4 linked regions of the Labrenzia sp. VG12 genome follow. The protein of the gene in region 1 binds, or shares a complex with, the protein of each later gene. Links are inferred from orthologs where the notes say so. Each region holds a gene or a part of one and is shown in the gene's direction. Other genes may lie near its edges. The genes, in order: accD, accC, CHH27_RS17920 and accB.

Region 1 (7,370 bases):
CAGCTTTCGGCACGGCGTGACCCGGTTGCCGGCACCTTGCAGCGGATCTTCTCCAAGGTGCGCCAGCAGCCGAAACGCGTGGTCTTTGCCGAGGGCGAGGAAGAACCGGTGATCCGCGCCGCCGCAAGCTTCGTGTCGCAAGGCCTGGGGGAAGCGATCCTGATCGGCCGCGAAGACGAGATCCGGAACATGGCCGAGCAGGCTGGTGTTGATATCAGCAAGGCCGGCCTTTCCATCCAGAACGCACGCCTGTCTGATCGCAACAACGATTATGCGCAATATCTTTATGGCCGCATGCAGCGCCGGGGCTACCTGCTGCGCGATTGTCAACGCATGGTCAACAACGACCGTAACTACTGGGGCGCGATCATGGTCGCCCGCGGCGATGCGGATGCCATGGTCACCGGCGTGACCCGGAACTACTCCGTCGCGCTCGACACGGTGAAGGCGACCATCGATCCGAAGCCGGGCCACCGTGTGATCGGCGTGTCGCTGGCGTTGGCAAGGGGCCGCACGGTCCTGATTGCGGATACGGCCGTGATCGACATGCCGACATCGGAGGAACTGGCGGATATTGCGGAAGAGGCGGCACATGTTGCCCGCAAACTTGGTTATGAGCCGCGCGTTGCCATGCTGGCCTATTCCACCTTCGGCCATCCGAAGGGCGAACGCTCCGAAAAGGTCATCGAAGCGGTCAAGATCCTCGACCGGCGCCGGGTCGATTTCGAATATGACGGCGAAATGGCTGCCGATGTCGCGCTCAATCCCGAGCGGATGAGCTCTTATCCGTTCTGCCGCCTGTCCGGGCCCGCCAATGTTCTGGTCATGCCGGCGTTCCACTCTGCTTCCATCTCCACCAAGATGCTGCAGGAGCTGGGTGGTGCGACGGTGATCGGCCCGCTTCTGGTCGGCTTCGACAAACCGATCCAGATTGTGCCGCTCGGTGCAAAGGACAGCGACATCGTCAACATGGCGGCAATCGCGGCGTTCAACGTGACTTGAGGTGAGAAAATAGCTGACACCTCGGCTCCCTGATCCCGGATCTCCGCTATGCTGCGTCCGGGATGACGATGGATAGGAAAGTGTAATACTCCTCCATCTTCATCCCGGCAAAGCGCAGCGCGAGCCGAAACCGGGAGCCGAAGGCATGTCGGGTTCTTGCGTAGACAGGGTGGCGCCTCCCCGGTCCCGGATCTCCCGTTGATCGTCCGGGATGACGATGGAAAGGCCTTCGCCCAAGTGGACGACTGCAGCTTTTCTTTTTTGACAAACCACGCGCCACCGGCGATACCTCGAAACCATGTCGGATATTAAGGTCAAAATTTGCGGTCTATCGACCGAGGACACCATGGAAGCCGCGCTGGAGGCCGGTGCGGATATGGTCGGGCTGATGTTTTTCCCGAAAAGCCCGCGCCACGTCACGCTTTCGCAAGCCTGCAAGCTGGCCGACATGGCCCGGGGCAAGGCCGAGATTGTCGCGGTGACCGTCAACATGGATCTGGACGGATTGTCGCGGATCAAGGAACTGGTCAACCCGGACATCATCCAGTTTCACGGCGAAGAAGCCCCGGAATCCCTGGCTGCGGCCAAGGTCATGCACGGCACCAGGGTCATGAAGGCCATGTCGATTTCCGAGAAGGCCGATCTGGAAGCCGCGCAGTACTACGCTATGGTTGCTGACTGGCTGCTGTTTGACGCCAAGCCCCCCAAGGGCTCGGAGCTGCCGGGTGGCAACGGAGTGTCTTATGACTGGCGGATCCTGAAGGATATTGACCTGAAGAAACCCTTCATGCTTTCCGGAGGACTGGACCCGGACAATGTTGCAGAGGCCATCCGGCTGAGCGGCGTGACGGCGGTGGATGTGTCTTCCGGCGTCGAGCGGGAGAAGGGCGTCAAGGACAGTGATCTCATTCGCGCTTTTCTGGCCGCGGCCAAGGGCGTCAAGGTTCCCGGCTGAGTGACCGGATTTCAAGGAGTTTACGCGTGAACGATATGGCCAACAGCATCCGGACCGGACCGGACGATCGCGGACATTTCGGCATTTTCGGTGGCCGATACGTGGCCGAGACCCTGATGCCGCTGATCCTCGATCTGGAGCAGCACTACAAGGACGCCAAGAACGATCCGGCTTTCCACGCTGAAGTCGAGACGCTGAACAAGCATTATACCGGCCGGCCTTCGCCGCTCTATTTTGCCGAGCGCCTGACGCAGGAACTCGGTGGCGCGAAGATTTATTTCAAGCGCGACGAGCTGAACCACACGGGATCGCACAAGATCAACAACTGCCTTGGGCAGATCCTGTTGGCCAAGCGCATGGGCAAGACCCGCATCATCGCGGAAACCGGCGCCGGTCAGCATGGTGTGGCGACCGCCACGGTCTGCGCCCGCTTCGGTCTTCCCTGCGTTGTCTATATGGGCAAGACCGATGTGGAGCGGCAGAAGCCGAACGTCTTCCGCATGAAGCTGCTCGGGGCGGAGATCGTCCCGGTCACGGCGGGTGCCGGCACGCTGAAAGACGCCATGAACGAGGCGCTGCGTGACTGGGTGACCAATGTCGAAGACACCTACTACCTGATCGGCACGGCAGCCGGCCCGCATCCCTATCCGGAAATGGTGCGCGATTTCCAGTCGGTGATCGGCAAGGAACTGCGCGACCAGATGATGGAAGCCGAAGGCCGCCTGCCGGATGCGCTTGTTGCCGCCGTTGGCGGCGGCTCCAATGCCATCGGCCTGTTCCATCCGTTCCTCGACGACAAGGACGTCAAGATCTACGGCGTTGAAGCCGGCGGTCACGGCCTGGAAGGCGAAGAGCACTGCGCGTCTCTGACCGCCGGCAAGCCGGGCGTTCTGCATGGCAACCGCACCTACCTGCTTCAGGATGATGACGGTCAGATCCTGGAAGGCCATTCGATTTCTGCCGGCCTCGATTATCCGGGCATCGGTCCGGAGCATTCGTGGCTGAAGGAAATCGGCCGCGTTGACTACGTGCCGATCATGGACACCGAAGCGCTGGACGCCTTTCAGATGCTGACCCGTGTTGAAGGCATCATTCCAGCGCTTGAGCCGTCACATGCGCTCGCTCATGTGGTCAAGCTCGCCCCGCAGATGGACAAGGACCAGATCATTGTCATGAACCTGTGTGGCCGGGGCGACAAGGACGTCTTTGCCGTTGGCCAGATGCTCGGTTTCGATCTCTGAAGTCTGAGCCGCTGTGAGAACAGTAAGCCGCGTACCGGTTGGTATGCGGCTTTTTCTTTGAAGTGCTGGTCATAGGCGCCGTCAAGCCCGCCCGCCTTGTAACGGTCCGGGGCGCCGGGTCATGCTTTACACCAGTTAACCAGCTCTGCAGTTGTGGCGCTGCTGCAATGCGGAATCATGCGTTGTGCATCGCTCTGGAAAGCCTAAATTGTGGGCATTGAATGAATTCGCCGGCGCTGGGGCGCCGGTCCACGGACAAGGAACACGAAAATGGCTTTCGATCTTCTGACCGGTTTCGTCCGTGACATCCGTGCTTCACGCAAGGTTGCCAACGAAATCGCACACCTGAACCACATGAGTGCCGCACAGCTGGCCGATCTTGGCCTTGAGCGCACCGAAATTGCCGGCCACGCCTTTAACAAGCATTTCAAGCGTCGTTAAGGCTGCGCCTGAGCCTGTGTAACTGCAGGCAATGCGTTTTGCAGAACGAGGGCCGCGCGGCCAGACCGCGGGGCCCTTATCTTTTGATGGGCTTTGTGGCCAGCAGCGTTTCCAGCAGTTCCTGTCGGCCGCGGGCATCCAGGTGGTTCGCCTGACGCACCAGCGCCGGATCGCTGTAGGATGATGGGGTATCTGGCTGGGCAGACGGGGCAGGATTTCCGAGTGCCTTGACGCGGCGCCACAGTTTTTCGCCAAAGGGCTCCGGTGCAGGCTCGAACAGAGAATGGGCCAATTACAGCTCCTTTTTCTTAGTTGGCTTCACAGTGTTTTCAATATAAGCGCACAGAGTGCATTTTTCCAACCCCTTACGCTGCGTATTGAACAGATCAGCCATGCAGAAAACGCGGACCTGACCTGCGTGAACCGCTATTGCTGCACTGCAAAAAAATCATAAGTTCCAGCCTTGTTGAGACTTCTGGCGGCGATACGCCGCGATTTTGGTTATTGATATGAGCACCTTGCAGGCCCTTCAGTTGAGCGCGCCGTCGGCAGCGCCCCTCGCCACCGTCCTTCGCGGCACGGGGGGACCCCTTGCGCGCGCGGGCCGTTCCAAATCCATGGGCAGCGAACATATCTACCGTGCGGATTCCGCTCTGCGCGCGATCGGCCTGATCGACTATCCCAGCCGGTAACGCCCGGGTCCGGACATGGCCTCCGGCTTGCGAAACTGCACGAGATAGATTGACACGGCCCGCACTGCCCCCGTACATCGCTGACACGGGAAACGCTGCGGATCCTCCGCCAGACGTGAAAAAGGGTAGCTGTGAATGACGGAAACGCGTATCGACCGCCGTTTTAAAGCCTGTGCGGACGCCGGACGGCCGGCCTTGGTCACCTTTATCACCGCGGGCGATCCGGATCTGGAAACGTCGCAGGCTGTTCTCAACGCGCTTCCGGCCGCCGGTGCCGACGTGATCGAACTGGGCATGCCCTTTTCCGATCCGATGGCGGAAGGCATTCCGATCCAGCTGGGCAACCAGCGCGCGCTGGCAGCCGGCCACACCATGGACAAGACCCTGGACATGGTGCGCAATTTCCGCAAGCAGGATCAGGACACGCCCATCATCCTGATGGGGTATTACAATCCCATCTATGTGCGCGAGCCGAAGAAATTCGTCCAGGTTGCCAAGGAAGCCGGCGTTGACGGCTTCATCATCGTCGACATTCCGGCCGAGGCCGATGACGAGTTGTGCATCCCGGCACTTGAAGCCGGTCTCAATTTCATCCGACTGGCGACCCCGACCACAGATGACAAGCGGCTGCCCGCCGTTCTGGCCAACACATCCGGTTTCGTCTATTACGTCTCGGTCACGGGCATCACCGGCGCCAATATCGCCGACACCGGCCGGGTCACGGCAGCGGTCAACCGCATCAAGGGTCATACCGACCTGCCGGTCGCAGTCGGTTTCGGTGTGAAGACGGCGGACCAGGCGGCCGTGATCGGCAAGGACGCAGACGGCGTCGTCGTCGGGTCGGTTCTGGTCAACGCCATTCGCGACAGCCTCGACGAGGCCGGCAAGGCAACCGACCGCACCGTCCAGGCTGTGGCCGATGTTGTGGCGGATCTTGCCTCCGGTTGCGCAAGAGCGCGCTCGGCCTGAATTGAACTCCTTCCGGCGGAACCCATATCTCCGCCAATGGTAACCTGAGCACCTTGAGTGTTCTTAAAAGACAACGGGACGCGTTTGACGTGAACTGGATCAACTCTATCGTACGCCCCAAGATCCGTGATCTCTGGAAGAAGCGCGAAGTTCCGGAGAATCTCTGGATCAAGTGCCCGGAAACCGGAGAGATGGTGTTTCACCGGGACCTGGAGGCCAATCTCTGGGTCATTCCGAATTCCGGCCACCACATGCGCATGCCGGCGCGCAAGCGTCTGGATGCCCTGTTTGACGGCGGCACCTACGAGAACGTCAAGACCCCGGACGTCCAGGCCGATCCGCACAAGTTCCGCGACTCCAAGCGCTACACTGACCGTCTGAAGGAAGCCCGCAGCAAATCCGGCGAGGAAGAAGCGGTTCTGGTTGCGCAGGGCAAGATCAACGGCATGGATTTCACCGCTGCCGTTCAGAATTTTGATTTCATTGCCGGATCCCTCGGCATGGCGGCCGGTGAAGCGATCCTGGCAGGCATGCTGAAAGCAGTTGAAGACAAGACGCCCTTTGTCATGTTTGCTGCCTCCGGCGGTGCCCGCATGCAGGAAGGTATCCTGTCGCTGATGCAGATGCCGCGCACCACGGTCGGCGTTCAGATGCTGCGCGAGGCGGGGCTTCCCTATGTTGTGGTTCTGACCAACCCGACCACCGGTGGCGTCTCGGCCTCCTACGCCATGCTGGGCGATATTCACATTGCCGAACCGGGAGCGCAGATCGGGTTTGCCGGACGGCGCGTCATCGAACAGACCGTGCGTGAAAAGCTTCCGGACGACTTCCAGACGGCCGAATACCTGCTCGACCACGGCATGATCGACATGGTGGTGCCGCGCCAGCGGATGCGGGACACCCTGTCCCAGATCTGCGGCATTCTGCTGAAGCGGGAAGTCGAACTGCCGCGGCTGGAAGCACCGAAAGAGCCGGACGTTGAAGCCGACGCCGAGGCCAAACCGTCGGAACCGGCTGAGGAGCCTGCCAAGGAAGCGGAACCGGCCAGCTAGGGCGTTCAATCACCTAATTGCGTCGCGAAAGCGGCGTCAGACGACATTTCAGGGCCGCCCGCTTGTTTCGCAGGCGGCCTTCCCGTAAAGGCGTTAGACGCGTTAAACGGAACAAAGGGACCCTTCAGGAGGGCGCCTTGGATCAAGTCACGAAAATTCTGGACCGCCTGCTGGCCCTGCATCCGAAGGAAATCGACCTTTCCCTCGGACGCATGCACCGGTTGCTGACCGCGCTGGGCAATCCCGAGACAAGGTTGCCACCCGTCATTCACGTCGCCGGCACCAACGGCAAGGGCTCGGTAACGGCCACCATGCGGGCCATCCTGGAAGCGTCCGGCAAGCGATGCCACGTCTACACCTCGCCGCACCTTGTTTCCTTCAATGAACGTATCCGGCTGGGGACCGACGGGAACTATGTGTCCGATCCCGTGCTTTACGATGCGCTTCACCGCTGTGAAGACGCCAATGACGGCGCGGAAATCACCTTCTTTGAAATCACCACGGCTGCAGCCCTGCTTCTGTTTGCCGAACATCCGGCCGACATTCTGCTGCTTGAGGTCGGACTTGGCGGACGGCTGGACGCGACCAATGTGATCGATAATCCGTTGGCAACCGTCATCACGCCGGTGTCCATGGATCATGAGAAGTTTCTTGGCGATGACATCGGCACGATTGCCGCGGAGAAAGCCGGGATCATCAAGCCGGGCGTTCCCGTGATCAGTGCAACGCAGGAAAGCGATGCACTGGCCGTCATCACCCGCCAGGCCGCACGCGGCCGGGCACCGCTTCAGGTTTTCGGACAGGATTTTGTGGCCCAGGCCGACCAGGGGCGCCTGGCGTTTCAGGACGAAGACGAACTGATCGATCTGCCGCTGCCGGTGCTTGGCGGTCATCACCAGATCGCCAATGCGGGCCTTGCAATTGCCACCCTCAAGGCGGCCGGTCTTCTTCCCGAAGAAGCTGTTGTCTCGGAAGGCCTCAGAAACGTTGCCTGGCCCGGCCGGCTGCAGCCGATCAC
Region 2 (7,484 bases), 2.7 Mb from region 1 along the record:
ACCACCTGCTGACGAGTCCTTTTGGGACCGAAGCCTGTTGGAAACCCCTGAAGCACGATATCAATGAGAAATCGGGGGTTTTCCTTATACGTTTGAATCCCTATAAGAAGCTTGGCCCGTTGTCCTCTCGGAGACGGGCCAAAGACCTTTGTACGCCCTGAATCGGCGGAGCAAAGAGCGCGGTTGAGCCAAAAACGTCGCACGGTGTTGCTTCTGTGAAGGACCGGTGACGAACGGGACAGACCCCATGTTTCGATGGAGCGGTCATCCCGAACACGGCCCGCCGAGCTTCTTGCGGACCGAGTATGAGAGCCAGAACATGATGCGTAATGATAACAAGAAATTTGACACGGCCCTGATCCGCGATCTCGCCGTCCTCCTGGATGAAACCAATCTCTCCGAGATCGAACTGGAACAGGGCGACACCCGCATCCGAGTCGCACGCCAGATGTCCATCAATGCGCCGGTGAGCGTTGCCGCCCCGACTGCAGCACCTGTTGCCGCTGCCGCACCGGCCGCAGCTCCTGCCACCGCACCGGCCGCCGCCGCTGAACCGGCTCAGTCCGGAACCACCGTGACCTCTCCGATGGTCGGCACCGCCTATCTGTCGCCGGAGCCCGGCGCAGCCGCCTTCATTCAGGTTGGCGACAAGGTGTCCGAAGGTCAGACGATCCTGATCGTCGAGGCCATGAAAACCATGAACCACATCCCCTCCACCAAGGCCGGTACCGTCAAGCAGATCCTGGTCGACGACGCCCAGCCGGTGGAATTCGGCGAACCGCTCATCATCGTCGAATAAGGAGCCGCTCAGGCCATGTTCTCCAAGATCCTTATCGCCAACCGAGGCGAGATCGCCCTGCGCATCCTGCGTGCCTGCAAGGAGCTGGGCATTTCAACGGTCGCGGTGCATTCCACCGCCGATGCCGACGCCATGCATGTCCGCCTGGCCGACGAAAGCGTCTGCATCGGGCCGCCAGCGGCCCGCGACAGCTACCTGAACATCCCCCAGCTTCTGGCCGCCTGTGAAATCACCGGCGCCGACGCAGTCCATCCGGGCTACGGTTTCCTGTCGGAAAACGCCCGCTTTGCCGAGATCCTCGAAGCGCACAACATCGAGTTCATCGGCCCGACCGCAGAGCACATCCGGGTGATGGGTGACAAGATCCAGGCCAAGCAGACCGCCAAGGATCTCGGCATTCCCGTGGTTCCAGGATCCGACGGTGAAGTCCGGGCAACGGACGACGCCCACGCGATCGCACGCGAGATCGGCTATCCGGTTCTGGTCAAGGCAGCTGCCGGTGGCGGTGGCCGCGGCATGAAGGTTGCCCAGACCGAGGCTGAGCTGGATACGGCATTGTCGACCGCCCGGTCCGAGGCGAAGGCCGCCTTCGGCGACGACGCGCTTTACATGGAAAAATATCTCGGCAAGCCGCGCCACATCGAGATCCAGGTGCTCGGCGACGGCAAAGGCAATGCCGTTCATCTGGGCGAGCGAGACTGCTCCTTGCAGCGCCGGCACCAGAAGGTTCTGGAAGAGGCTCCTTCTCCAAGCCTCAATGCCGACCAGCGCAACGAGATTGGCGAAATTGTCGCAAGCGCAATGCGCAAGCTGAAATATCGCGGTGTCGGTACCGTCGAGTTCCTCTATGAGAACGGTGAATTCTACTTCATCGAGATGAACACCCGCCTGCAGGTGGAACACCCGGTGACCGAAATGATCACCGGCATCGACCTCGTCAACGAGCAGATCCGTATCGCAGCCGGTGGCGACCTGGACATGACCCAGGACGACATCCGGTTCGAAGGCCATGCCATCGAATGCCGCATCAATGCCGAGGATCCGGTCAACTTCACGCCGTCACCGGGCACGATCACCTATTACCACCCGCCAGGTGGCCTGGGAGTGCGCGTCGACAGCGGTGTCTATCAGGGCTACAAGATCCCGCCCTATTACGACAGCCTGATCGGCAAACTGATCGTGCATGGCCGCAACCGTGTCGAGTGCATGATGCGCCTGCGCCGCTGCCTGGATGAATTTGTCGTTGACGAAATCAAGTCCACTATTCCGCTTTTCCGCGATTTGGTGGACAATCAAGACATCGCGAACGGTCAGTACGACATTCACTGGCTGGAAAAACATCTGGCTGCCAAGTCGAGCTGACCGCGAAAGGCCAAGGGGCATGTGCCCCTTGCCGCCCGGACAGTGAGGCCGAATGGCAGGTTACAAAGACGACATCGTGATGGAAATCACGCCGCAGGTTCTGTTGAAAGCCTATGCCTGCGGCCTCTTCCCCATGGCCGAATCCGCAGACGATCCAGGGCTCTTCTGGCTGGAGCCGGAACGGCGCGGCCATCTCCCGCTGGACAGTTTTCATCTGCCGCGCCGCCTGCGTCGCACCATTCGCAGCGACGTCTTCGAGATCCGTGTCAGCACAGACTTCCAGGGCATCATCGACGGCTGCGCCGAACCCATGCCCGGGCGCCAGAAAACCTGGATCAATTCGGAAATCCGCCGGCTCTATGGCGAACTCTTCGACATGGGCTATTGCCACACGATCGAGGCTTGGCAGGACAATGAACTGGTCGGCGGCCTCTATGGTGTCAGCCTGAACGGGGCTTTCTTTGGCGAAAGCATGTTCACGTTCCGCACCGACGCGTCCAAGGTCTGCCTTGCGCATCTGGTGGCCCGCCTGATCGTCGGCGGATATTCCCTGCTGGACACCCAGTTTGTCACCGATCACCTCAGCAAGTTTGGCGCCCTGGAAATTCCGCAAGCGGAATACAACACAAGGCTGGCCGAAGCCCTGAAACTGGAAACCGATTTCTATGCGCTTTCCCCGCAAGCCTGCGGACAGGAAGTGCTGGACGTGCTGGACAGCTGGAAATCGCGATAAGCGAAGGTCGCGGGCCACGCGACGGAACAAGCATCCGCGCCATACGATACGCGGATAATCTAGAGGTTTAGAACCTCGTTCGAGACGACGTCGACCTCATTCAGCTTGTCTTCCCGGCTTGCGCGATTTGCCAGAAGTTCAAGATCGGCACGCAGTTGCTGTCGTATATCAGGGTCAAGATTTCGGATGACCAGATCGATCGTCCAGAATTTCCAGTCCGAGTCCTTCGAATGAAGAACCCGTTGAAGATGCGGGATGATCTCCTGACCTGATTGTGACAGCAGGTCTGCAACTTCCGGCGCCACCGGCCAGTTTGCATCGCAAATCCATTGCAAAAGCTCTGGCAGGACAGCATTGAGACCTGGAAATCCAAGCGCCCTCGCCCGTCTCACGGCAGGCAAGTCGTGCTTGTCTCGAGGCACACAGTCAGCCGGTTTCATGCTTTTGCTCTCCATCGACCAATGGCATCGAGCCCCGCTTGGTCCAACGCCTCTTCGTCGCAGCACGCCTCAAACAAAGAAGCCCCGCATTGCGGGGCTCCGAAACCATCGCTCTATTCAGAAACTTCAGCTTCCCGGCGTCCAGGCTTCGTAGTCGCCAGTGACCTCGGGGCGTTTTTCCGGGGTCAGGATCGAGCCGTGCGGACGGTAGGCGTCCGGGGTGCCGGTCGGGTTCACCTTGTGCGCCTGCTGCCAGTGCTTGGCATGATAGGTCTCTTCGGACGGCGGCGTGTCAACGCGGTGATGCATCCAGCCGTGCCAGCCCGGAGGAATGGAAGAGGCTTCCGCAAGGCCGTTATAGATGACCCAGCGCTTCTTGCCGCCGCGTTCTTTGTAGTACTTGTTGCCGAACTCGTCTTCCCCGACAAATTCCCCCTTCCGCCAGGTGAAGAAGCGGGTTCCCATGGTCTGGCCGTTCCACCAAGTGAAGAATTCAAGCAGCAGTGTTTTCATGGCCCGTTGCAGGTCCCTTGATTGCAATTCACATCGCGCCGTTGCCGCCTGAGCGTAACGGGCGAATTTCGGCGGACTATGGCGTCAACAGCCGCATCTGTCCAGACCGTCCTCCTTGAAATCTTAGGGAAACAGGCGCTCTGGCGTCTTTGCCGCAGCTGATGGCGATCACGCGCGGCTCTGGGCAGACGTCGAGCCTTTGGATCTTTCCTTCCGGATGAAGAAGCCCTAGTGAACGTTGTCGCCCTTCATGGGCGCGAAGGCAGCGTTGCGAATGTGCTTTGCCGCCGCGGACTGCCGGGGTTTCGGCTTTTCCTTTTTCACCTTGGCGAAAGGATCCCGCCGGACGGGCTCTTTCTTGTCGAAAGCCGCTTCGACAGCATCTTCGACTTCCGCACGTTTTTGCGTTGCGATTCGATGATGCAAGCGGGCACCTGCGAGCGACTGCATCTTCTCCGCCTGCTCATCCATGGTCTTCTGGATGCCATAGATGTTGTAGAATCCGGAATGCTCGAGGATCATCGGCCGGTCGTCGTTCAGGAGCCAGCGCAGACGCTTGTAGAGTGTCGAGGGCGATACCGGTTTCACCAGCACGTGGTGAGCCCCTGCCCTGAGCGCCTTGTCGACGAGGGGGCGCGTACCGTGGGCGGTAACAAACAGGATCGGAACGTAGCACAGCGGCTCCATGTGCCGGTGCCTTACCAGCCGCAGGAACTGATAGCCTGAGGTCGGCGCCATGCGCCAGTCGGTCAGAATCACGTTGGGCGGTTCGGCAAGACTGGCTTCCAGAGCCTCGTCGACCGAATCAAAGACCCGCACTCTGGCAACCTTGAAACTCAGGAGAATCGACCTGAGAATCGTTTGCATCGGCTTGCTGTCCTCAACAACAACGGCGTCGATGTCTTCCATGGCCAGGCCAAATGCAGCGTGATGCTTCATGAAATGCGGACCCTTTCCCTCACTGATCCGCATAAAACCAGACCCGGCTTAAACCCGGTTGAAATCGGCCCGCGCCATTTTCTTCAAATTTTCATAAAATTCGATCTATCCTCGTCCACAGGCTTCGTTGCCGCGTGGGCGCGCACTCCTTCGCCGGGAAAGCAAGCGCTATTTTCCTTGCAGTTCAGCGGTCCCCACTCCACTCCCCATTATCCACACGGGCACACAAGATTTTGCGTTTGCCCACAATCTCGGCACTAGTGGTTGTCACTCACGCCTTGACCTTAAGAATTCATTTACATTAGTTTCCTAATCATTGCGATGTGCGTAGTCGGGAGCCCAATCGGGCCCTCCGGTCATCCAAAACCACCAGTATCCGCGTACCGCTCCGGGTCTTTTGAACCAAAGCCGGGAGACGGGTTTTTGTGTGCCGATTTTCCGGCGCATGTCGTGACAAACCTGTTGATGAATACTATATGTAGTGGATCACAGCACTAGATACGCTACATACAGGCTCCGAAGCCTGTACCATGCAGGGCGACATCCGGTGACGAGGCAGGCGGCAACGCCACACCGGATGAGATGCGGATCAAGACCGGTTCGGGGGAACCGGCGGGGATTAAAGGGGACTTAGAGAATGCGGATCGAGCGGCGCTATACCAAGGAAGGTCAATCGCCTTACGCAAGCATTGAATTTCGGAACGCAACCAGTGAGATCCGCAATCCGGATGGCTCCATTGTGTTCCGCCTCGAGGACATTCAGGTCCCGGCCCAGTTTTCCCAGGTCGCGTCCGATATCCTGGCGCAGAAATATTTCCGCAAGGCAGGCGTGCCGGCAAAGCTGAAGCCGGTTGAAGAAAACACCGTTCCCTCCTGGCTGTGGCGCCACGAAGCCGATGAAGCTGCCCTCGCCGACCTGCCGGAAGACGAACGCTACGGTTCTGAAATCGACGGCCGACAGGTTTTTGACCGTCTCGCCGGCACCTGGACCTACTGGGGCTGGAAGGGCGGCTATTTCGACAAGGAAGCCGACGCCCAGGCTTTCTACGACGAGCTGCGTTACATGCTGGCGACCCAGAAGGTGGCGCCGAATTCCCCGCAGTGGTTCAACACCGGCCTGCACTGGGCCTATGGCATCGATGGTCCGGGCCAGGGCCACTACTATGTCGATTTCCAGACCGGCAAGCTCACCAAATCCAAGAGCTCCTACGAGCATCCGCAGCCGCATGCCTGCTTCATTCAGTCCGTCGGCGACGACCTGGTCAATGAAGGTGGCATCATGGACCTGTGGGTCCGCGAGGCACGCCTCTTCAAATACGGCTCCGGCACCGGCTCCAACTTCTCCCATGTGCGGTCGGAAGGCGAAAAACTCTCCGGCGGCGGCAAGTCTTCCGGCCTGATGAGCTTCCTGAAGATCGGCGACCGGGCGGCTGGCGCGATCAAGTCCGGCGGCACCACCCGCCGCGCGGCCAAGATGGTCGTGGTCGATGTCGATCACCCGGATATCGAGGAATACATCAGCTGGAAGGTCAAGGAAGAGCAGAAGGTAGCGGCGCTCGTCACCGGTTCCAAGATCTGCCAGAAACACCTGACCGCCATCATGCGTGCCTGCGTCAACTGCGAGGCGGACAATGGTGACTGTTTCGATCCGTCCAAGAACCCGGCTCTGAAGCGCGAGATCCGCGCGGCCAAGAAAATGATGGTGCCGGAAAACTACATCCAGCGCGTCATCCAGTTCGCCAGGCAGGGCTTCACAAAGATCGATTTCCCGACCTACAACACGGACTGGGATTCCGAAGCCTACCTGACGGTGGCCGGCCAGAACTCCAACAACTCCGTGCGCGTTACCGACGGCTTCCTGAACGCCGTTGTCGAAGACGGCGAATGGGACCTGACCGCCCGCAAGACCGGTGGTGTCCTGAAGACCGTCAAGGCCAAGGAACTCTGGGAACAGATCGGGTATGCCGCCTGGGCCTCCGCCGATCCGGGCCTGCAATATCACAGCACCATCAACGACTGGCACACGTGCCTCGCCGACGGCGAAATCCGCGCGTCCAATCCGTGCTCGGAATACATGTTCCTCGATGACACGGCCTGTAACCTGGCATCGCTGAACCTGATGCAGTTCCGCAACGAGGACCGCTCCTTCGCCATCGACAATTACGAACATGCCGTCCGCCTGTGGACCATCGTTCTGGAAATCTCGGTGCTGATGGCGCAGTTCCCGTCCAAGGAAATTGCAGAACTGTCCTACAAGTTCCGCACTCTTGGTCTCGGCTACGCCAATATCGGCGGCCTCCTGATGACCTCCGGCATTTCCTATGACAGCGACGAAGGCCGCGCGCTCTGCGGTGCCCTGACCGCCGTCATGACCGGCGTTGCCTACGCCACCTCCGCCGAAATGGCCGGTGAACTCGGCTCTTTCCCGGGCTACAAGAAAAACGCCAAGCACATGCTGCGCGTCATGCGTAACCACCGCCGCGCCGCCCATGGCGAGACGGAGGGCTACGAGGGCCTCAACACCAATCCTGTGGCGCTCGACCATGCCTCCTGCCCGGACCCGATCATCGTGGAACGGGCGAAGAGGGCCTGGGACCGTGCCCTGGAGCTCGGTGAAAAGAACGGCTACCGCAACGCCCAGTCCACCGTGATCGCGCCGACAGGCACGATCGGTCTGGTGATGGACTGCGACACGACC
Region 3 (7,419 bases), 350 kb from region 1 along the record:
GCGGCTTGTACAGTATTTCCATCGCCGGCTTCAAGGTCGGGCGGGGAACCCTGTCTCTGGTCATGCAGGGCAATGCCTATTCCGCCAAGGTCAGCCTTGAGCCTGCCGGGATCGGAACGCTGTTTTCAACCGGCAAGGGCGGCGCCGAGGCGTCTGGCTGGCTGGTCGGGTCGCGGGTCGTGCCGTCGAAATACCGGATGGCCTCGCATGCTGCCAATCTCGATTTCTACGTCAATCTGAACCAGGGCTCGGGCAATATCCGCTCCATGGAAGTGGCTCCGAAGTTCAAGCCCAACAAGGAACGCATCAAGGTCACCAATCGCCACCGGCGCAACGCGATCGATCCGCTCAGCGCGGCGCTGATGCCTGTAGGCCGGGCGAGAGACAGTCTCGGACCCAAGGCCTGTTCGCGCAAATTGCCCGTTTTCGATGGCTGGACGCGGTTTGACATCAAGTTGAGCTACCAGGGAACCAAGGAAGTTTCCGGGCACGGCTATGACGGTCCGGTTGTCGTCTGCAAGGCGCAGTGGGTTCCGGTCGCCGGTCACCGTCCTTCCAAGGAATCGGTCAAATACATGGCGCGGGCCAACATGGAAGTCTGGATCGCGCCGATGGGCCGGGACAATGTCCTGATCCCCTACCGGATCTCGATCGACACCAAGAATGGCCGGCTGGTGGTGGAGGCCTCCAAGCTGAACATCCGCGGAGCGGGAAGCGACAGGGCGTCGGCAGACTGACGTCCAGACCTCTCCAAAACGCCCTGCAATCCGAATTTCCGGCCGGTTCCGGCAGCCGAGGCGCACGCGAAGGCTTGCACCCCCTTGCGTCTCTTGTTACAGCCCTCCAAGTATGCATCCAGGCAAACTGATGCCTTCAGGATAGAATTCTCCGGATGACCGGCCCAGGCGGGCCGGATCCGGTTTGTTTCAGGTAAGCGAGTACATGCACAGCTATTTGGACTTCGAAAAGCCCGTCGCGGATATTGAAGGCAAGATCCAGGAACTGCGGGCACTGGCCGCGGAAGACGGAGAAGCCGTTAATGTGGACAGCGAAATCGACCGGCTGAAGGCAAAATCCTCGCAGACCCTGCAGGACCTCTATACCAAGCTGACGCCCTGGCAGAAGACCCTGGTGGCCCGCCATCCGGACCGTCCGCATGCCGTTGCCTATATTTCCGGTCTGATCGAGGATTTCACGCCGCTGGCCGGTGATCGCAAATTTGCCGAAGACCATGCCCTGATCGCAGGTATCGGCCGTTTCCGCGGTCAGTCGGTCGCCGTGCTTGCCCAGGAAAAGGGCCACGACACGGAAACCCGCCTGAAACACAATTTCGGCATGGTCCGGCCGGAAGGCTACCGCAAGGCGGTGCGGATCATGGAAATGGCGGAACGCTTCGGCCTGCCGCTGATCAGCTTTGTCGATACCTCGGGGGCCTATCCGGGCCGCGGTGCAGAAGAGCGCGGGCAGTCCGAGGCCATCGCCCGGTCAACCGATGCAGGTCTTGGCCTTGGGGTGCCCTCCGTTTCCGTCGTGATCGGCGAGGGCGGTTCCGGCGGTGCGATTGCCATCGCGACCGCCAACAAGGTTCTGATGATGGAGCATGCCATCTATTCCGTCATCTCGCCGGAAGGCGCCGCCTCGATCCTGTGGCGCGACAGCGCCAAGGCGCAGGATGCGGCGACCGCGCTGAAGATCACGGCCCAGGACCTGAAACAGCTTGGTGTGATCGACGGTATTGTTGATGAGCCGATCGGCGGTGCGCACCGGGCCCGCGAAATCGTGATCGACAATGCGGGCAAGGAAATCGAGAAGGCGCTGTCCGAGCTGTCGGGCCTGACGCCGGATGAAATCCGCAAGCAGCGCCGCGAGAAGTTCATCTCCATCGGCCGCACCCTGAGCTGATGCCAGGGAGCTGATATCCGAAAAAATCCCGATTTCGCCGGAAATTCGGTCGAAGGGCTGCCCGTATGGCGGCCCTTTTGCCATTGTGTGGCCAGATTTTGCCGTCATTCAGGCCAAGATGGGACGATCAGGCGGTCCGGGGCGGACTTTTTTGTTCTTATCACTGGATTGTGGGTCGCAGGAGCATTCCGGCTTCAGTAACTTATCGTCAACCATCCTTGCCTAGCCTTTGCGCGGGGGCGAAGACGCAGAAAACGGGATTTGGCTGTCCGGTTCGGTTCGGCAGCGCACCGGTTTTCGATCAGTTCGGGATAGTACAATGGTCTTTGGGCGCCTTTTGAATACGCCATCAGGTCTGAAAAAGGCTTTGCAGAGCCGGCGCGGACGCCATGTCGCCAAGCTGGGGGCCGCCATTATCATGGCCGGCGTGCTGGCAGGTTGCCAGGGTGACGAATTCGTCGCCGGACCGAACAAGGCCAAGCTTCCCGTGAGCGCTTCGCTCAAGCGCAAGATGTCCGACATGAACATGAGCGCGACATCGCCGATCATGATCCGGATCTTCAAGGAAGAATCGCAGCTGGAAGTCTGGAAGCAGGACCGGAGCGGCAAATTCAAACTGCTGGAAGATTTCGAGATCTGCAAATGGTCCGGCAAGCTGGGTCCGAAATTCAAGGAAGGCGACCGTCAGGCGCCGGAGGGATTCTACGAGATCACCCCTGCGCTGATGAACCCGAATTCCAGCTATCACCTGGCGTTCAACCTCGGCTATCCGAACAGGTATGACCGGTCGCATGGCCGCACCGGATCACATCTGATGGTCCATGGCGCGTGTTCCTCGCGTGGCTGTTATGCCATGACCGACGAGCAGGTTCAGGACATCTACGCGCTGGCACGCGACAGCTTCAAGGGCGGTCAACGCTCGTTCCAGGTCCAGGCCTTCCCGTTCAAGATGACGCCGGAGAACATGGCCCGTCACCGGGACAGCGAGCATTTGGACTTCTGGAAAATGCTGAAGACCGGCTATGACCATTTCGAGGTGGCCAAGGTGCCGCCGAAGATTGCCGTCTGCGAAAAGAAATATGTCTTCGATGCCACGACCCTGGTCGACGGCGTGCCGTTCCGGGCAAGTGCCAAGTGCCCGGACTACCAGGTAAGCCCGCGCATTGCATCTGCCGTCGCTTCGAAGCAGAAGAAAGACAACGCGAAATACCAGCAGCTGGCCGCGCGCTTCGACGCCCGCGAAGAACGACAGAAGCGCTGGGAAGAACGCTCCAACCGCCTTGCCGAAGCACTCGGTGGCGGCGAGGACGATACGGCTCCTGCCCCGGAAACCGCAACCGCTGCAGCGCCTGCGGATGTCCCGGCCACCCAGACGGCGACGGCCAGCGAGCCGCAGCGGCGCCCGGGTGCGGCCGTTGAAAGCGCATTTGTCGCGCCGGAACAGTCGCGCGGCGGCTCCGTCGGCGGGTTCTTCAAGCGCTGGGTGCCGTTCGGCCCGAAAACGTCGGATGAAGGTGCGGGCGTTGGCCCGATCGCCACCGAAGTGGTGCCGGCGGCAAAACCGAACTAGAGCACGTCCCGGTTAGATTGGCTCACTCTGTTTGAGGTCTGGCGAGACGATCTGCGCGGAGGGGCGTGAAGTCCATAGCGGGGCTATGGGCAAGCGTCTCGACAAAGCAGGTGTCCGCCAGACACAAACCCGGAGGGCCGGGCCGGTTTGGCCCAATGCCTGCGGAAATTGCCTCGACCGTGCGGCCAGCACGCTCTTCGTCAACGTCCTTGACCTTGAACCAAACCAGCCTCGGCAGAGTGTGCCAATCTAACCGGGACGTGCTCCAGGTCTGAATTCCGAAGGCTATCTCTTGGAGTGTCACCCCGGACAAGCGTAGCGCCGATCCGGGGGCTACTCGCAGGGCCGCTTGTCCAGGCCGCAGAGCTTTAACTGGCGGCTTGAGCGCGCTTTTTCCAAGTCTCTGCAAACGAGTGGGCCCCGGGTCTTGCTTCGCGCGCCCGGGGTGCCACCAGTTCCTGCAGTGAGGTCGGTGCTCCTGCCGAGTGGCGTGTCTTGCAGCAGATCGGTCAAGGACATGCCAGGGCCACTGGCCCGGCATCCCTTATTTCGGCATCAAGGCCCAATAGTCGAAGTCGAGCAGGACTTCCGGCAGGTAGTTGCCTTCGTGGTCGATGCCTGGGAAATCGTCGCAGGGCCGGTCTTTTGTCGCGACCAGGCGCAGGCGCAGGGCGCCGACATCCGACCGGCCTTCGATGTCGGACTTGTCCAGCACTTCCGACCAGGCATAGACCGTATCGCCCGCGGCGAGCGGGGCGACATGGCGGCCGGCATTGATGCCGGCAATGTGGAAGGCATTGCCCAGCCCGTTGAAGGACAGGGCCCGGGCGATGGAAATGACATGTCCGCCATAGACCAGCCGGTGGCCGAAGCGGTTATGGGCTTCCGTGTGATGATTGAAATGGACCTTGGCCGTGTTCTGGTAGAGCCGGGTCGCCATCTGGTGTTCGGCTTCCTCCACGGTCATGCCGTCGACATGGTCGATTTTCTCGCCGATCTCGTAATCGTCGAACCGGTAGTCGGACCCGGCGAGGTCATTGTCCCAGTTGGCAGCGTCGAGCAGCGGCACGGCGGTGCCGAGAGACTGCGGGTCGAGCGCTGCCGGCAGTTCGGGCACCACCGGTTCAGGTGGTGCATTGGCAATCACCCGCTTGTTGATCATCACCCAGCGCACATAATCAAGCACTTCCGTGCCGTTTTGCGTGTAGCCGGTGGAGCGTACATAAACGACACCGGTGCGGCCGTTGGAGTTTTCCTTCTTGCCGATGACTTCCGACACCGTGGAGATCGTGTCACCCGGGTAGACCGGCGCCAGGAACCGGCCACCGGCATAGCCCAGATTGGCGACGGCATTCAGCGAGATGTCCGGCACGGTCTTGCCGAAGACGATGTGGAACGTCAGCAGATCGTCGACCGGAGCATGGGCATATCCCAGGGACCGGGCGAAGGCATCTGAGGACTGGACCGCGAAGCGGGAACCGTAAAGCGCGGTATAGAGCGCCTGGTCGCCGCTGGTAACCGTGCGCGGAGTGGCATGCCGGATCACCTGGCCGACTTCAAAGTCCTCGAAAAAATTGCCGCGATTGGTCTTGCTCACCGATGCCTCCCAAGTCTGGTTTTTCCGAATTAAGCCTATCGCAGTGCACACAGGCAAGTCAGACGTTTAGCCGATGGGCCATGCGCCGACCTGGATGCTCCGAGGATTGCATAAAAACTGCTTGCAGGGTGCTCAATATCTGCCGTCTCCCGACTGACAGTTCCAACATCAGTTCAGTCGGCGCGGCGCAGTTCATGGTGAGCGGTTCATGAGAAACTTGAGACGATTTTACAGGTCCGTAAGACGGTTCCTTGGTCCGATGTATATGGGGCTGCTGTTTGGCAGCTGTGTCGGCCTGATCGCATCCGTTTCAATTCTGACGCGATGCAATGACGATATTGGAACCGGCCGAAGCCAGGTTTCGGTGGATGATCCGGCGCCATTTTGTGCGGGGAGGCGCACTGATGCCGGGCAGAAGGCGCAGTCTCGCCCCTGATGGTGTTTCGAACGAACTTTCGCAGCTTGATGGGGTTCGGTGTCTGACGGTCAAACGGAAAAAGCCCGGGACGATGCCCGGGCTTCTTTTCGATTTCCGCTCAGATCAGGATCAATTCACCGCCGGCGTGTTGGCCATTTCGTTGCCGGACTGGGAGTATTCGACCATTGATCCGGCATAAAGCTTGGCGTCAGGAACACCGGCGAGCTCGGAGACCGCAAACCAGTGGCTGGCGGCCCAGTGGCCGGTGTTGCAGAAGGAAACGGTCGGTTTGCCCGCGTCAAGCTTCAGCGACGCCTTGAGTGCCGCAGTATCGATGTTGGTCGAGATCTTCGGGGACTTCTCCGCGAAGAAAGCGGTATAGGCATAGTTGATCGCGCCCGGCAGCGTGCCCGGACGGGCGGCGGCTTCATGCGCTTCCTTGCCGCTGAAGAATTCCGAAGGACGGGCGTCCACAAGCAGGGCTTCTGCCTCGCCTGCAACCACGGCCGCCACATCGGCGGTCGTTGCCAGCCAGGTCGTGTCCAGGGTCAGGTCGAGCTCGCTCGGAAAGGCGGATTCCGTGGCGGTGCTGATCGGCAGGCCCGCGGCCTTCCAGGCGGTCAGGCCGCCATTCAGGATCGACAGATCTTCAAAGCCGGTGGACTTCAATGTCCAGTAAACCCGGGCCGCGGAACCGAAATCGGTGTCGGTCTTGCCTTCCGACAGGATGACGATCGGGAGATCCTGTTCAAGGCCGAGCTCTTCCAGCTCGGCTTCCAGTTTCTCGATGTCGAAGAGCGCGCCGGGATTGCTGTCCGGGCCGCGGAACATGCGATAGGGGGCGTAGAGCGCGCCTTCCGCGTGGCCATCGTCATACCCGGCGTTGCGGATATCGAGCAGGATCGGCATCTCGCTGTCGAGTGCGGCAGAAAGAGTGTCTGCATCCACCAGCGGGCCGAACGTATCGGCGGCAGCGGTGGTGGCAAGGCCGGTGGCCATGGCGATGGCGAGAGCGAAGCGTTTCATCGTGTCAGCTTTCCTGCTTGGGCGATTGCAAAAGAACGCAATTCGCCCGTCACGGTCTTGAGCTGAATTTTAGTTTGTTTACGCGGCGACAACAGGGATGGGGTTTCAAAGATGGCGGGTGGTTTGACAAATTGATCCAAGCAACGGGCGGTTCTTGGCAGGAGATTGCTATGGGTTGGGAAAGAAAGTCCCGGCTTCGGGCAAAAAGACGTGACCTGTGTCCGTCATTCCGGACAAGTGCAGCGAAGCTGTACGCTGATCCGGAATCCAGCGTGTCAGTGCGAGCGAACGCGAGCACAAACCTTCATGTTTCTGTAGTTTTAAAGAAGGCGCGCTTGTAGCGCGAAGTATACGCTGGGTTCCGGATCTGGCCACGCAGCTTCGCTGCAGACCGTCCGGAATGACGGCCAAGTCCTACAGCAAACAAAAAGCCCGGGGCGAGCCCGGGCTTCTGGTTCTTGCAGATAAGCCTTGAGGCTTATGCAGATTCCTTGTTGGCCGCGCGTTCGGCGCGCTTGCGGGCATGCGGGTCCAGTTCCGCCTTGCGCAGGCGGATGGAGCTTGGGGTCACTTCCACCAATTCGTCATCGGCGATGTAGGACAGGGCTGCTTCCAGCGTCAGCTTCTTCGGCGTGGTCAGCTTGACCGCATCGTCCTTGCCGGCGGAGCGGATGTTGGTCAGCTGCTTGCCTTTCAGAACGTTGACTTCCAGGTCGTTGCCGCGCGTGTGCTCACCCACGATCATGCCCGGATAGACCTTGGTGCCCGGCTCGATCATCATCGGGCCACGGTCTTCCAGGTTGAAGAGGGCATAGGCAACCGCTTCGCCGGTGCCGTTGGACAGGAGCACGCCGGTGTGACGGCCCTGGATCGGGCCCTTGTAGGGCTCGTAGCCGTGGAACAGAC
Region 4 (5,693 bases), 2.7 Mb from region 1 along the record:
TGTCCAATGCGTCTTTCATGTCTTCATGGGCACCGGCAAAGGAAAAACGCAGGAAGTCGTGTCCGTGCACGGGGTCGAAATCGACACCGGGTGTTGCCGCCACGCCAGCCTCCTGAAGCATCCTCGTGGCAAAGCCCAGGCTGTCGTCACTGAAACGGCTGATATCTGCATAGATGTAGAAGGCACCGTCAACGGGAAGCAGCCTGTCCAGACCGATCCGAGGCAAGCCGGCAACCAGCAGATCCCGATTGGCCGCGTAGACGGCCTTCACCGCTTCCAGCTCCTGAACCGCATCCAGCGCAGCCGTCGCGGCGATCTGCGATAGCTCCGGCGGTGAAATATAAAGGCTCTGGGCGATGCGCTCCGTCGGGCGGACAAGCTGCTCAGGCAGCACCATCCAGCCGATGCGCCATCCGGTCATGCAGTAGTATTTGGAGAAACTGTTGATGACGATGACATTCTGGGACGTTTCCAGAGCTGTCTTCTGCCCGCTGGCATAGTCCAGTCCATGATAGATCTCGTCGGAAATGAACCAGATCCCGGCATCTTCACAATACCGGACCAGATCATCCAGCGCTTCAGGGGTCATCATGGTCCCGGTCGGATTGGCCGGACTGGCCACAAGCACACCCTTGATCGGTCCATCCGCCTGTGCCTGATCGAGATGAGCCGGTGTCAGGCTCCACATAGTCTCTTCCCCCACCTCGATCTCAACCGGGACCAGCCCCAGCGACTTCAAAATGTTCCGGTAGGCCGGATAGCCGGGCGCTGTCAGAACCACGCGGTCCCCCGGGTCGAAGGCTGTCAGGAAAGCCAGGTTGAACCCGGCAGACGAGCCTGTGGTCGCCATGATCCGCCCGGCGGGCACGTCAACGCCATAGGTCTTGAGGTAATGCGCCGACAGTGCCTGGCGCAGCGGAGCGATGCCGAGCGCTTCGGTATACCCGAGACGGCCGTGCTCCAGAGCACTTCTGGCCGCTTCCAGGGCAATGCGCGGTGCCGGGGCAGACGGCTGGCCGACTTCCATATGCACGATCTTTCGCCCTTCGGCCTCCAGTCTGGCCGCTTCTGCGAGAACATCCATGGCGATGAAAGGAGCAACGTCGCTGCGGCGGGAGGGAAGGAAGGCGTTCTTTGTCATCGGGTCCTGGCGGCAAGGCTGAAACACAGCCTCCCCTATCGCGAATTTTCCGGGCAGATGCAACGCCGTTGCTGGCTGCGACGATGTGATGACCCTATTCTTACCGGTTTGTAATACGGCCTTTCTTGACCCGGAAGTCCGGTCTCCATACCTTCGCTCACAATGTGCGCTTGCATAAGCGCGGGTTGTGGCGCGCGAAGAAGTCGGAATGGAGAATTGCTACAGTGCACAGTCTTGCATCTGGATCCCAACCGTTGAAACGGATATCAGCCCGGAACCTGTTCCGGAAATCGCTGGCCCTCACCTGTTCTCTCGCCGTCGCCCTGCCGCTCTTGATCACGCCAGCACAAGCGCAGCGCGGCAGGATTTCGCTGGTCAGGGATGCCGAGACCGAAGCGCTTTTGCGCGACTATGCCAAGCCGATTTTCAAGGTTGCCGGGATCGCCCATTCCGAGCCGGAGATCATTCTGGTGAACGACAAGAGCTTCAATGCCTTCGTACCGGACAGCCGGCGCATGTTTATCAATATCGGCGTGCTGATGGAGGCAGAGGCCCCGAGCGAGGTCATCGGCGTCATCGCGCACGAAACCGGCCATATCGCCGGCCGCCATCTGGTGCGGTTGCGCTCCGCGGCTGCCAACGCACAGATCATGTCCGTGATCGGCATGGTCCTTGGTGCTGGCGCGGCTGCGGCGGGCGCCGCTTCCGGATCGGGTCAGGCGGCATCTGGCGGTGGTGCGATCGCCCTCGGCGCAGGATCTGTCGGACGTCGTTCTCTTTTGTCCTATCAGCGCGGTGAAGAGGCCGCGGCCGATCGGGCCGCCTTGAGGTATCTCAACGCAACCGGGCAAAGCGCGCGCGGCATGCTGAAAACCTTTCAGCGGATGTCGGAACAACAGATGTTCACCCGCCAATTCGTGGATCCTTATGCGCAGAGCCACCCGATGGCCCAGGACCGTTACAATGGTCTTCTGCGCGAGGCGCAGAAATCCCCGCATTTCGACAAACCCGAAGACTATGTCCTGCAGTACCGGCACGAACTCGTCCGCGCCAAGCTGTTTGCCTTCTCCAGCCACCCTTCCGCGACGCTTCGGGCCTACCCGCGCAAGGACAAGAGCCCGGCCGCGCAATATGCCAGGGCCATTGCGGCCATGAAGAGCCGTGGCAAGGGGGCGGTCAAGGAGATCGATGCACTGATCCGGACACAGCCCAACAATCCCTATTATTATGAGCTCAAGGGGCAGGCTCTCCTGGAAGGCGGAGATCCGAAACGCGCGATCGCTCCATTCCGCAAGGCCCTTTCCATCAAGCCCAACGAACCCCAGTTCATGGTCTGGCTCGGTTATGCCCTTGTGGCGTCCAACGACAATTCCAAGCTCGTCGAAGCCGAGCGCGTCCTGAAAAAGGCCATTCAGCGGGACGCCAACTCGGGTGTTGCCTACAGCCAGCTTGCGATTGCGCATGGCCGGCAGGGTGAGCGCGCAGAAGCAGATTTGGCCACGGCAAAGGGCCTGATGGTGACCGGCGATTTCCAGGCGGCAAAGCGTTATGCCGCCCGTGCTCAAAAAAGTTTGAAGCGCGGATCGCCCGCATGGCTTCAAGCGGACGACATTGTCGCGTACAAACCCCCTAATGTGCCGAATCGCCGATAAGATCTGTGACACACAGGGCGGCGTAGACAACGAACCTTAAGAACGCTGCTCGAGGAGCCCTTGATGACCCACTCCCTTCAATCGATCCGGTCACTCTATCCACCGGTCCTGATGCGTGTCCTATCGCTCTGTGCGCTTCTTCTTGCCCTGGTGGCCGTACCGGCTGCCGCCCAGGAGCTGAAGCGCGAAGACATCGAGAAGATCGTCCGCGAGTATATCCTGGAGAATCCCGACATTATCGCCGAAGCACTGACGGAACTCGACCGCCGTGAGCGGGAGGCCGCAGACCTTGCGCGCGTCCAGGCGCTGACTGACAGTGCCGATGTCCTGTTCAACTCGACGCGCCAGGTTGTCCTTGGCAACCCTGAAGGGTCCGTCGCACTTGTCGAGTTCTTCGACTACAACTGCGGCTACTGCAAGCGTGCCTATGGCGACATGGTCAAGCTGATCGAGGAACATCCGGACCTCAAGGTCGTTCTGAAGGAATTTCCGGTGCTCGGCCAGGGGTCCGTGGAAGCTGCCCAGGTGGCTGTTGCAGTCAATTCCGTCGCGCCTGACAAATACGGCGACTTTCACGAGGCCCTGCTTTTGAGCCGCGGACAGGCGAACAACGCCAGCGCCCTGGCAGCAGCAAAAAGCGTCGGCATTGCCGAGGAAGACCTTCTGGCCGCGATGAAGACCGACGAGGCCGGTCAGACGATTGAAGAAGTCTATTCTCTGGCCAACCGACTTGGTCTGACCGGTACCCCGTCCTATGTCGTCGGGGATGAGGTTGTCATGGGCGCTGTCGGCTATGAACAGCTCAATGAGAAGATCAAGTCGCTCAAGAATTGCGAGCAGACCACCTGCTGACGAGTCCTTTTGGGACCGAAGCCTGTTGGAAACCCCTGAAGCACGATATCAATGAGAAATCGGGGGTTTTCCTTATACGTTTGAATCCCTATAAGAAGCTTGGCCCGTTGTCCTCTCGGAGACGGGCCAAAGACCTTTGTACGCCCTGAATCGGCGGAGCAAAGAGCGCGGTTGAGCCAAAAACGTCGCACGGTGTTGCTTCTGTGAAGGACCGGTGACGAACGGGACAGACCCCATGTTTCGATGGAGCGGTCATCCCGAACACGGCCCGCCGAGCTTCTTGCGGACCGAGTATGAGAGCCAGAACATGATGCGTAATGATAACAAGAAATTTGACACGGCCCTGATCCGCGATCTCGCCGTCCTCCTGGATGAAACCAATCTCTCCGAGATCGAACTGGAACAGGGCGACACCCGCATCCGAGTCGCACGCCAGATGTCCATCAATGCGCCGGTGAGCGTTGCCGCCCCGACTGCAGCACCTGTTGCCGCTGCCGCACCGGCCGCAGCTCCTGCCACCGCACCGGCCGCCGCCGCTGAACCGGCTCAGTCCGGAACCACCGTGACCTCTCCGATGGTCGGCACCGCCTATCTGTCGCCGGAGCCCGGCGCAGCCGCCTTCATTCAGGTTGGCGACAAGGTGTCCGAAGGTCAGACGATCCTGATCGTCGAGGCCATGAAAACCATGAACCACATCCCCTCCACCAAGGCCGGTACCGTCAAGCAGATCCTGGTCGACGACGCCCAGCCGGTGGAATTCGGCGAACCGCTCATCATCGTCGAATAAGGAGCCGCTCAGGCCATGTTCTCCAAGATCCTTATCGCCAACCGAGGCGAGATCGCCCTGCGCATCCTGCGTGCCTGCAAGGAGCTGGGCATTTCAACGGTCGCGGTGCATTCCACCGCCGATGCCGACGCCATGCATGTCCGCCTGGCCGACGAAAGCGTCTGCATCGGGCCGCCAGCGGCCCGCGACAGCTACCTGAACATCCCCCAGCTTCTGGCCGCCTGTGAAATCACCGGCGCCGACGCAGTCCATCCGGGCTACGGTTTCCTGTCGGAAAACGCCCGCTTTGCCGAGATCCTCGAAGCGCACAACATCGAGTTCATCGGCCCGACCGCAGAGCACATCCGGGTGATGGGTGACAAGATCCAGGCCAAGCAGACCGCCAAGGATCTCGGCATTCCCGTGGTTCCAGGATCCGACGGTGAAGTCCGGGCAACGGACGACGCCCACGCGATCGCACGCGAGATCGGCTATCCGGTTCTGGTCAAGGCAGCTGCCGGTGGCGGTGGCCGCGGCATGAAGGTTGCCCAGACCGAGGCTGAGCTGGATACGGCATTGTCGACCGCCCGGTCCGAGGCGAAGGCCGCCTTCGGCGACGACGCGCTTTACATGGAAAAATATCTCGGCAAGCCGCGCCACATCGAGATCCAGGTGCTCGGCGACGGCAAAGGCAATGCCGTTCATCTGGGCGAGCGAGACTGCTCCTTGCAGCGCCGGCACCAGAAGGTTCTGGAAGAGGCTCCTTCTCCAAGCCTCAATGCCGACCAGCGCAACGAGATTGGCGAAATTGTCGCAAGCGCAATGCGCAAGCTGAAATATCGCGGTGTCGGTACCGTCGAGTTCCTCTATGAGAACGGTGAATTCTACTTCATCGAGATGAACACCCGCCTGCAGGTGGAACACCCGGTGACCGAAATGATCACCGGCATCGACCTCGTCAACGAGCAGATCCGTATCGCAGCCGGTGGCGACCTGGACATGACCCAGGACGACATCCGGTTCGAAGGCCATGCCATCGAATGCCGCATCAATGCCGAGGATCCGGTCAACTTCACGCCGTCACCGGGCACGATCACCTATTACCACCCGCCAGGTGGCCTGGGAGTGCGCGTCGACAGCGGTGTCTATCAGGGCTACAAGATCCCGCCCTATTACGACAGCCTGATCGGCAAACTGATCGTGCATGGCCGCAACCGTGTCGAGTGCATGATGCGCCTGCGCCGCTGCCTGGATGAATTTGTCGTTGACGAAATCAAGTCCA

The links.
Region 2: the proteins of accD (region 1) and accC are in contact, whole or in part, in a solved structure (PDB 8UXZ), measured with the Escherichia coli proteins. The link is inferred for Labrenzia sp. VG12 from one-to-one orthologs.
Region 3: the proteins of accD (region 1) and CHH27_RS17920 are in contact, whole or in part, in a solved structure (PDB 8UXZ), measured with the Escherichia coli proteins. The link is inferred for Labrenzia sp. VG12 from one-to-one orthologs.
Region 4: the proteins of accD (region 1) and accB are in contact, whole or in part, in a solved structure (PDB 8UXZ), measured with the Escherichia coli proteins. The link is inferred for Labrenzia sp. VG12 from one-to-one orthologs.

What each region holds. Positions count from the first base shown.
Region 1 is NZ_CP022529.1:4,228,371-4,235,740, forward strand. Bases 4,498-7,370 are described here. They hold accD (acetyl-CoA carboxylase, carboxyltransferase subunit beta), read left to right. Parts: upstream 4,498-5,389; coding sequence 5,390-6,352; downstream 6,353-7,370. Other genes in these bases: trpA (tryptophan synthase subunit alpha), read left to right, coding at 4,498-5,300; CHH27_RS19695 (folylpolyglutamate synthase/dihydrofolate synthase family protein), read left to right, coding at 6,490-7,370. Also shown: CHH27_RS19655 (NADP-dependent malic enzyme), read left to right, coding at 1-1,002; CHH27_RS19660 (phosphoribosylanthranilate isomerase), read left to right, coding at 1,301-1,957; trpB (tryptophan synthase subunit beta), read left to right, coding at 1,993-3,198; CHH27_RS19670 (DUF1127 domain-containing protein), read left to right, coding at 3,469-3,639; CHH27_RS19675 (hypothetical protein), read right to left, coding at 3,716-3,931; CHH27_RS19680 (hypothetical protein), read left to right, coding at 4,149-4,331; more of trpA, read left to right, coding at 4,467-4,497.
Region 2 is NZ_CP022529.1:1,567,343-1,574,826, forward strand. What follows is about bases 1-2,987. They hold accC (acetyl-CoA carboxylase biotin carboxylase subunit), read left to right. Parts: upstream 1-814; coding sequence 815-2,161; downstream 2,162-2,987. Other genes in these bases: CHH27_RS07145 (DsbA family protein), read left to right, coding at 1-12; accB (acetyl-CoA carboxylase biotin carboxyl carrier protein), read left to right, coding at 323-799; aat (leucyl/phenylalanyl-tRNA--protein transferase), read left to right, coding at 2,214-2,894; CHH27_RS07165 (DUF5071 domain-containing protein), read right to left, coding at 2,954-2,987. Outside these bases: more of CHH27_RS07165, read right to left, coding at 2,988-3,334; CHH27_RS07170 (NADH:ubiquinone oxidoreductase subunit NDUFA12), read right to left, coding at 3,461-3,847; CHH27_RS07175 (response regulator), read right to left, coding at 4,076-4,786; CHH27_RS07180 (vitamin B12-dependent ribonucleotide reductase), read left to right, coding at 5,424-7,484. UniProt on the Escherichia coli protein: This protein is a component of the acetyl coenzyme A carboxylase complex; first, biotin carboxylase catalyzes the carboxylation of the carrier protein and then the transcarboxylase transfers the carboxyl group to form malonyl-CoA.
Region 3 is NZ_CP022529.1:3,878,497-3,885,915, reverse strand. Bases 1-2,922 are described here. They hold CHH27_RS17920 (acetyl-CoA carboxylase carboxyltransferase subunit alpha), read left to right. Parts: upstream 1-942; coding sequence 943-1,902; downstream 1,903-2,922. Other genes in these bases: CHH27_RS17915 (murein L,D-transpeptidase family protein), read left to right, coding at 2,222-2,922; CHH27_RS17925 (DUF3108 domain-containing protein), read left to right, coding at 1-737. In the rest of the region: more of CHH27_RS17915, read left to right, coding at 2,923-3,472; CHH27_RS17905 (MaoC family dehydratase), read right to left, coding at 4,017-5,069; CHH27_RS17900 (sulfurtransferase), read right to left, coding at 5,617-6,513; translational GTPase TypA, read right to left, coding at 6,992-7,419. UniProt on the Escherichia coli protein: Component of the acetyl coenzyme A carboxylase (ACC) complex. First, biotin carboxylase catalyzes the carboxylation of biotin on its carrier protein (BCCP) and then the CO(2) group is transferred by the carboxyltransferase to acetyl-CoA to form malonyl-CoA.
Region 4 is NZ_CP022529.1:1,563,710-1,569,402, forward strand. What follows is about bases 2,942-5,693. They hold accB (acetyl-CoA carboxylase biotin carboxyl carrier protein), read left to right. Parts: upstream 2,942-3,955; coding sequence 3,956-4,432; downstream 4,433-5,693. Other genes in these bases: CHH27_RS07145 (DsbA family protein), read left to right, coding at 2,942-3,645; accC (acetyl-CoA carboxylase biotin carboxylase subunit), read left to right, coding at 4,448-5,693. Also shown: CHH27_RS07135 (pyridoxal phosphate-dependent aminotransferase), read right to left, coding at 1-1,141; CHH27_RS07140 (M48 family metalloprotease), read left to right, coding at 1,396-2,793; more of CHH27_RS07145, read left to right, coding at 2,857-2,941. UniProt on the Escherichia coli protein: This protein is a component of the acetyl coenzyme A carboxylase complex; first, biotin carboxylase catalyzes the carboxylation of the carrier protein and then the transcarboxylase transfers the carboxyl group to form malonyl-CoA.